DNA from 2 places in the Herbaspirillum camelliae genome. Region 2 is predicted to be linked to the other one. Evidence: predicted binding sites of a transcription regulator. Region 2 holds the regulator's gene; the other holds the start of a gene.
The links. The regulator sigma-54, encoded in region 2, starts transcription at its own class of promoters, with help from an activator protein. The targets are predictions, from matches to a motif close to TGGCANGNAANCTGCTTT.
Positions count from the first base shown of each region.

Region 1: BGK68_RS21425 (choice-of-anchor E domain-containing protein) is a predicted target of sigma-54. The motif match lies at 2,105-2,122, and genes of this name have one in related genera.

Region 1 covers NZ_KV880769.1:4,792,820-4,797,018, forward strand. The annotation lists gene BGK68_RS21415 (hydrolase 1, exosortase A system-associated) at 1-357, shown strand, start outside; gene BGK68_RS21420 (choice-of-anchor E domain-containing protein) at 439-1,122, opposite strand; gene BGK68_RS21425 (choice-of-anchor E domain-containing protein) at 1,364-2,065, opposite strand; gene BGK68_RS21430 (RIFT barrel domain-containing protein) at 2,176-4,199, shown strand, end outside.
Region 2 covers NZ_KV880769.1:114,917-119,115, forward strand. The annotation lists gene lptC (LPS export ABC transporter periplasmic protein LptC) at 1-344, shown strand, start outside; gene lptA (lipopolysaccharide transport periplasmic protein LptA) at 414-1,019, shown strand; gene lptB (LPS export ABC transporter ATP-binding protein) at 1,021-1,764, shown strand; gene BGK68_RS00495 (RNA polymerase factor sigma-54) at 1,837-3,327, shown strand; gene hpf (ribosome hibernation-promoting factor, HPF/YfiA family) at 3,481-3,843, shown strand; gene grxD (Grx4 family monothiol glutaredoxin) at 4,157-4,199, shown strand, end outside.

The sequences.
Region 1 (4,199 bases), 4.7 Mb from region 2:
TGGAACAAGATCCTGCGCGGGCGATTCAATGCGGTGGCAGCGCTGCGCTCTTTGCTCGGCCAGTGGCGCCGGGCCGCCAGCGCACCAGCGGCCACACCGGAGCTGCTGCCGATGCGGCTGCAACAGGCCTATGAGCGCTTCAGCGGTCCGGTGCTGCTGATCCTGTCGGGCGCGGACCTGACCGCACGCGAGTTTGCCGACCTGGCCACGCCTGGCAGCCGCTGGGAAGCCCTCTTGCTGGCCTCCCGCACTACCCGCATCGACCTGCCCGAGGCCAACCACACCTTTTCTACCCGCCTCTGGCGTGAACAGGTGGCGCAAGCCTGCCTGCGCTGGCTGACGAGGCTGGAACGCTGACACCGCAACGGCGCAAGTAAAAACGCCGTGCGCTGATCGGGCGCACGGCGTGGCGACAATGGACTACGTGGCAAGCCGGCTTCAGCCCTGGCGGCGACGCCAGCTCATCGCGGCCAGCAGCAGCAAGCCCAGGCCGAACAAGGCCAGGATGGCAGGCTCGGGCACCTTGTAGATGTAGCGCAGGTAGACCACGCCGCTAGCCGTGCCGTCGTAGCCGGTCAGCACGTTGCGGGCCAGAGAACCGCTCTGCACGCCCAATCCATCCACGCTGATGGTCACCTGGTGGTTGGCGCCGATATAGCTGGCCAGCGAGGCCGGGGTGCCATTGAGCTGCACCGGAGCCACCTGATGATTGGTCAGCGAAGCCGTAGCGATGGTGCTCAGGCCGCTCGGGACCTTGCCCCGGAACGGCGTGGTGCTCAACTGGTTGACGCTTTGCAGGCCCAGGGGGCCGGACACGGTGATGATGGAGGTAGCGAAGATCTGGCTGGGATTGCCGATGTTGCTGGCCTTGGAGCCCAGATTGAAGACACGGTCATACAGGGTCTCGGACAGGGTGAACTTCATGACCACGCCGATCAGGCTGCCCAGCCCCGAGTTGAAGCCGTGGAAGCTCAAGGTGGTGTCGTCATCGATGGAGGCCAGATTGAAGGCGGCGCTCTGCCAGTTGGAACTCAGTATCGCCCCGGCCTGGGCGGGTGCGTGCAACGACATGGCGACGCAAGCCAGAATGGCGGCGACGATGGAGAGAATCTGCTTTTTCATACCCACTCCTCTGTTTGTTCCCAAATGACAGAAAGTTGTTGTCAATACCACCATAGCAAGGAGCGGGCCAGAAAAAAATGATAGAAAAAACAAATACTTAGCAAACAGCCTCGAGACAAGTGTAAAGAAAACCGGCATCCGCCCCAGCTCCCTCCCCAAAAGCGACAAGGGCGCTACCGATTCGGTAGCGCCCTTGTCGCAGGAGCCATGCGCACCCTGTCGGGCGCTTGCGGCCTGATCCTCAGGAGGACTTGCGGCGACGCAGCTGGGTCAGCGCCAGCAGGCCCAGCGCGAACAGGGCCATGGAGGCGGGTTCCGGCACCTGGTAGATGTATTGCAGGTAGACCATGCCGTTGGCGCTGGCCGAGTAGCCATTCATCACGTTGGGCGGCAGGGAGCCGGACTGGCTACCTTCGCCGTCGACGTTGATGGTCACGCTGTTCTGGCCGCCGATGTAGGCAGCCAGCGAGGCGGGGGTGCCGTTCACGGTCACCGGGCCGGACTGGATGCCGGTCACGGTGTTGCTGATGACCTTGCTGCTGAAGCTGCCCACCGAGGGCGCGGCCGGGACCACGCCAGCGAATTGCGGGGTAGTGTTCAGTTGGTTCACGGTGGTAAGGCCCAGGGGACCGGTGGCGGTAATGGTCGAGGTCGCAAAGACCGGACGCGGGTTGCCCACCGTGACCGCGTGGGTGTTGAAGTTGTAGATGGTATCGGTGAGGGTTTCATCCATGATGAACTTGACCGTCACGCCGATCAGCTTGCCCAGGGAGGCATTGAAGCCATTGAATTGGACGGTGGCGCTGGCATCGATGGTGGGCAGATCGAACGCGGCTTGCTGCCAAGCCGATGTCACCGTCGTCAGGGTCGCGTGGGCCGGCGCGGCAGCCATGAAGCTGGCGGCGGCGGCAAAAGAAACCAGAAGGGAGGAAAACTTTTTCATGGTAGATTTAATAATAAAAGTGGTGGACACCCAGACATCTAAGCAAGCACTGTGCCAATAATTAAACATTATTAAAATCAATCACTTATAAAATTCTCAAGGGAAAAATCATGGGTCCGTGTCAAGAATTCCGGCAGCTGCTACGTTCCTTCCTGCTGCTGGCCTGGATGGCTTTGCCTGGCCTGCTCCCGGCCCAGGCTGCCACCCCCGATCCGGCACCCGCCTTGCCCTCCGTGCGCATCGAAAACACCGCCCGGACCGAGCAAAAGGACGTCGCCCTCACCTTCGGCCAAGTCTTCAAGCCCGGCGACTTCAAGCGTGACAGCACCATCAGGCTCAAGCTTGCAGACGGCCAGGACCTGCCACTGCAGTTGGACATCAAAGCCAGGCATGCCGATGGCTCGGTACGTCACGCCATCCTGTCGACGGTGCTGCCAGTGCTGGCCGAAGGCAAGCCGCTGGAGCTGAAGATGGAAGCAGGCCCGGGCCAGCCGGCGCAATCCACAGAATCGGGATCGGAAAAGGCAAAGAGCAAGGCAGCCAGCCTGGCCGCAGAACGCCTCAAGGCCTTGCTCGCCGAGCCCTTCGACGCCAGCGTGACCATCACCATCGATGGCCGCAGCTACCGCGCCAGCCCGCGCCAGGGCTTGCAGCAAGGGGCCTACCGGCTGTGGCTGGACGGTGCAGTGGTCACCGAATGGCTGGTCAATGCGCCGCTGCTGGACGCCCAGAATCGGCCGCATCCGCACCTGCAGGTGCGCTACGCCATCCGCGACTATGGCCGCAAGGGGGGCGTACGGGTCGATGTGACGGTGGAAAACGACTGGGCGTTCGAGGCCGCGCCGGGCAACTTCAGCTACGACGTCCATATCGATCTGGACGGCCACACTGTCTACGAGAAGACCGGCCTGACCCACTATCACCACACGCGCTGGCGCAAGCTGTTCTGGCGCGGGGCCGCGCCGCAGGTCAATGTGCGCAGCGACACCGCCTACCTCATCGCCAGCCGCGCCCTGCCCAACTATGACCGCAGCAGCATGGTGGCTGAAAAAGCCCTGCGCGACCTGGCCAGCGCCTGGAGCGGTCCCAAGACCGAACCCATGGGCGCCGGCGTGGCCAACCCGGCCATGCCCACCACCGGGGGCCGCCCCGATATCGGCCTGCTGCCGGGCTGGAGCGTGCTCTGGCTGCTGAGCATGGACCGCCGCGCGCGCGAGGCCAGCCTGGGCACCGGCGACCTGGCAGGCAGTTGGTCGATCCACTACCGCGACCGCGGCAGCGACCGTCCGGTGAGCCTCTCGCGCTTCCCCGCCCTGACCCTGCTGGGCCAGCCCGGCGATGCGCGCAATCCGCGCACCGGCAAGAGCGAAGCCTTTCCGCCCTGCCAGGGCTGCAGCAACCCCAACATCGCCGATTCGGCCCACATGCCGGCCATGAACTACCTGCCCTACCTGCTCACGGGCGACTACTACCAGCTCGAGGAATTGCAGTTCTGGGCCACCTGGGCGGTGTTCAAGAGCAATCCCGCCTATCGCGGCTACGCCCAAGGGCTGGTGCATCGCAGCCAGGTGCGCGACCAGGCCTGGACCCTGCGCAGCCTGGGCCAGGCGGCCTACATCACGCCCGACGACGATGCGCTCAAGAAGGAGCTGCAGGACATCGTCAAGAACAACCTGGACTGGTACACCGCGCAATACGTCAACAACAGCCAGGCCAACCGCCTGGGCATCATCGTCGATAACGCCATCGTCTATCACGGCAACACCGGGATTGCCCCCTGGATGGATGATTTCTTCACATCCTCAATAGGTTATCTGAATGATCTTGGATACCAGGAAGCCCTGCCGCTGCTGCGCTACAAGGCGGCCTTCCCGGTGGCGCGGATGACGCATCCCGGCTACTGCTGGATCTTCGGCGCGGCCTACAGCATCCCGGTGCGGCCCGACCAGAATGCGGCGCTCTACACCGACCTGGGCCAGGCCTACCAGGCCATGCTAGCCGCCAACTACCGCGACAACGCACAGGCGCTGGCGCAGACGGCCTGCGCCAGCGACGCCATGGCGCAGCAGCTGAAATTGCGGGGAGGAGAAATGACGGGCTATTCCAGCCAGCCGGCCGGATTTCCATCCAACCT
Region 2 (4,199 bases):
AGATCACCAAGCCGGTGGTCCACAATCTGGATCAGGGCAAGCCACCCATGGAGCTCTATTCCGATACCGCGCGCGTCACCGATGAGCAGACCCAGATCCATATGTACGGCAACGCCAACGCCATCCGCGCGCCCTACAAGGGGCGCGAACAGATGCGGGTGGTCTCGGACTACCTGCTGCTGTTGCCGGACGACGAGATCGTCAAGACCGACAAGCCGGTGGCCATGACCATGGGCACGACCCGCCTCAACGGGGTCGGCATGGTGGCCAACAATGCGACCCAGGTGGTGCAGCTGTTCGGCAATGTGCGCGGCTACTACGAACCGACCCCGAAGAAACGCTGATAACACCGATTCGCGCCCCCCGATATTCCGTCAGAACAATAACGCCAAGACCCGACCAGACAGGATTTTATGAAACGCTCATTCCTACTTCCGCTGCTGATGCTGGCTGCCCTCAGTGGCGTGGCGCGCGCCGAGAAGGCCGACACCACCAAGCCCACCAACATCGAAGCCGACCAGATGGTCTACGATGACGTGCGCCAGGTGAAGACCTTCACCGGCAACGTCGTCATGACCCGCGGCACCCTCATCATCAAGGCCGGCCGCGTGGTGCTCACCACCGACCAGTACGGTTATGAAAACGCCGTGCTCTACGCCGCCCCCGGATCGCTGGCGACCTTCCGCCAGAAGCGTGACGGCGGCCCCGACCTGTGGATCGAAGGCCAGGCCGAACGCATCGAATACTCGGAGCAGACCGAAGTCTCCAAGCTGTTCCAGCGCGCCCATATCCAGCGCATGGATGGCAAGCGCATCACCGACGAAGTCAATGGCGAATTCATCTCCTACGACAGTCGCGCCGAATTCTATTCGGTCAACAACACCGCCAGCGGCCAGAGCAAGCCGGGCGCGGGCCGCATCACCGCCGTGATCCAGCCGCGCAATGCGCCGCCGGCGCAGCCGGGCCAGCCCGCTCAGCCTGCCACCCCGCAGCCCACCCAGCCCGGAAAGGATCAGTAAGATGGCAGCAAGCTCGCTGGTCGTGCGCGGCCTGAAGAAAAGCTATGGCGCGCGCCAGGTGGTGCGCGACGTTTCCATGGAGGTGCGCAGCGGCGAAGTGGTCGGCCTGCTCGGTCCCAACGGCGCTGGCAAGACGACCTCGTTCTACATGATCGTCGGCCTGGTGCCTTCCGATGGTGGCGAAATCGATCTGGACGGAGAACCCATCTCGCGCCTGGCCATCCACAAGCGCGCCACGCTGGGCTTGTCCTACCTGCCGCAGGAAGCCTCGGTATTTCGCAAGCTGACCGTGGAGGACAATATCCGCGCCGTGCTGGAACTGCGCCAGGAAGACGGCAAGCCGCTCTCCCGCGACGAGATCGAAGGGCGCCTGAACAACCTGCTGCACGAATTGCAGATCGAGAAGCTGCGCGAGAGCCAGGCCCTGTCGTTGTCGGGCGGTGAACGCCGGCGCGTCGAGATCGCCCGCGCACTGGCCACCGATCCGCGCTTCGTGCTGCTGGATGAACCCTTTGCCGGTATCGACCCGATTGCCGTGATCGAGATCCAGCGCATCGTGCGCTTCCTCAAGGAACGCGGCATCGGCGTACTCATCACCGACCACAATGTGCGCGAGACCCTGGGCATCTGCGATCGCGCCTACATCATCAACCAGGGCACCGTGCTGGCCAGCGGCAACCCGGAAGAGATCATCGCCAACGAATCAGTGCGCCGCGTTTATCTGGGCGAGCACTTCCGCATGTAACCCAGGCACAGGCGCAACCGACCAGCACACCGGCATTGCAACCAGCGGGCCACGCCGCTTCCAGAAAGAAAGATGAAACAGTCGCTCCAGTTACGTACCTCGCAGCATCTCGCATTGACGCCGCAATTGCAGCAGTCGATCAGACTGCTGCAACTGTCGACGCTGGAATTGCACCAGGAGCTGGAGCAGATACTGAGCGACAATCCCCTGCTGGAACGCCTGGACGATGCGCTCGACAATTCGGTGCGCCTGCTGGCCGATGGCGCCGTCTCTTCCGCGCCCTCAAGCGGCGTGAGCGAGACCACCGGCAGTGAAGCCAGCAGCGAAGCCGCGCCCGCAGCGGCCGATGGCGAATCCAGTTTCGAGTACCAGGACACCGCCCCCGAGGGCGTGAGCGGCGACTCCGACTGGAGCTTCGACGATGTGGCCCGCAGCGGCAAGTCGCCCGATGACGAAGACGCCCGTCCCCAACTGGAAGCCCACGAGATCACGCTGCGCGAACATCTGCTGGAGCAGATCCGCGTCACCGCGCGCACGCAACGCGACCGCGCCCTACTGGAACTGCTCACCGATGCGCTGGACGACAGCGGCTATCTGGAAGAGCCGCTGGAAGACATCCTCGCGCGCCTGCCCGAAGAGCTGGGCGTGGACCTGGAAGAGCTCTCCATTTCACTGAAGCTGCTGCAAAGCCTGGATCCGGCAGGCGTAGGGGCGCGCAGCGCCGGCGAATGCCTGGCCCTGCAGATCCGCCGCCTGCCCAAGGTGCCCTTCGTCACGCGCCGGCTGGCGCTGAAGATCGTGGAAGATTACCTGCCGCTGTTTGCGCAACGCGACTTCAACAAGATCAAGAAGGCGCTCGATTGCGACGACGAAGACCTGCGTGAAGCGCAGGCCGTGATCCGCCAGTGCCGTCCGCACCCCGGCGCGGAATTCGCCCGCGATGCCTCGGACTATGTCGTGCCGGACGTGATTGTCAAACAGACAAAGAATGGCTGGCAGGTCATGCTCAACCATGAAGTCATGCCCAAGCTGCGCGTCAACGCCATGTATGCCAGCGCGCTCAAGCAGGCCAAGGGCGAGGGATCGCTGTCTTCGCAGTTGCAGGAAGCCAAGTGGCTCATCAAGAACATGCGGCAACGTTTCGATACAATTTTGCGCGTCGCGCAGGCTATTGTGGAACGTCAAAGAAACTTCTTTTCACATGGGGCAGTCGCCATGCGCCCCCTTGTGCTACGTGAAATTGCTGATACACTGGGTCTACACGAGAGCACTATCTCTCGCGTGACAACTCAGAAATACATGCTCACACCGCATGGCATGTTTGAGTTGAAGTACTTCTTCGGTAGCCACGTCGCGACTGAAACCGGAGGCGAAGCTTCCTCCACCGCGATACGGGCGCTGATCAAACAGTTGATAGGAGCCGAAAACCCGCAGACCCCATTATCCGATAGCAAGATTGCGGATATGCTGGCAGAACAAGGCATGGTGGTCGCGCGACGCACAGTCGCCAAATACCGCGAAGTGTTGAAGATTCCGCCAGTCAATCTCCGCAAGTCCCTCTGAGTTTTTCCTCAGTTTTTCTGTAGTACCGTTGCTGTGTTCCGGCAAGCATCCCGCTGATGCCCATGCCATCGGACACGAAGACCGTGCCCGTGGTACAGCTGCAGCAAGGATGAATTGCACGAACCTCCAGTGACTTCACGATAGGAGTCTTGTATGAATCTGACCATCAGTGGACACCACCTCGAACTGACCCCCGCCATCCGGGAATACGTGCAAAGCAAGCTGGCCCGTATCAAGCGCCATTTCGACAACGTGATCGACGTCAGCGTGATCCTGAGCGTAGATAAACTCACAGAAAAGGAAAAGCGCCAAAAAGCGGAAATCAACGTCCACATCAAGGGGAAGGATCTACATGCGGAAAGCATTGCGCACGACCTCTATGCAGCCATCGATGCGCTGATCGACAAGCTCGATCGCCAGGTCATCAAGCACAAGGACAAGTTGCAGGAACATCACTCCATGGCCAAGCGCCTGCCTGAAGAAGCCCCGGACGACGCGGTCGCCGGCGCGGCATGATGCCCTGATCTTCAACCTTTCATGAGCAAAGGGCGCGCAAGCGCCCTTTTTCATTTCTTCGCACCGGCGGTCATTTCCCGGCAGAAAATCCGCATAGGATATAAATAATTTCCCTCATCCATGGGACCGGCTTGAAGAAGCAGATGGCGGCCTTATCTTTTCCACAGCCCTTCGGATCAGGAAAATGATTTGATATAAAGCATTTCCCGAAAACAATATTTCCGCAAACGCAAGACAAGTCGCCCGTCCGACTCCAACGCGCGCGACGGCTTTTCCCTATAATGTCGGCAATCCCATTTTTAAAGGCATAGCCATGAGCGACGTCCAATCCTGGATCAAAGAAACCGTGACCCAAA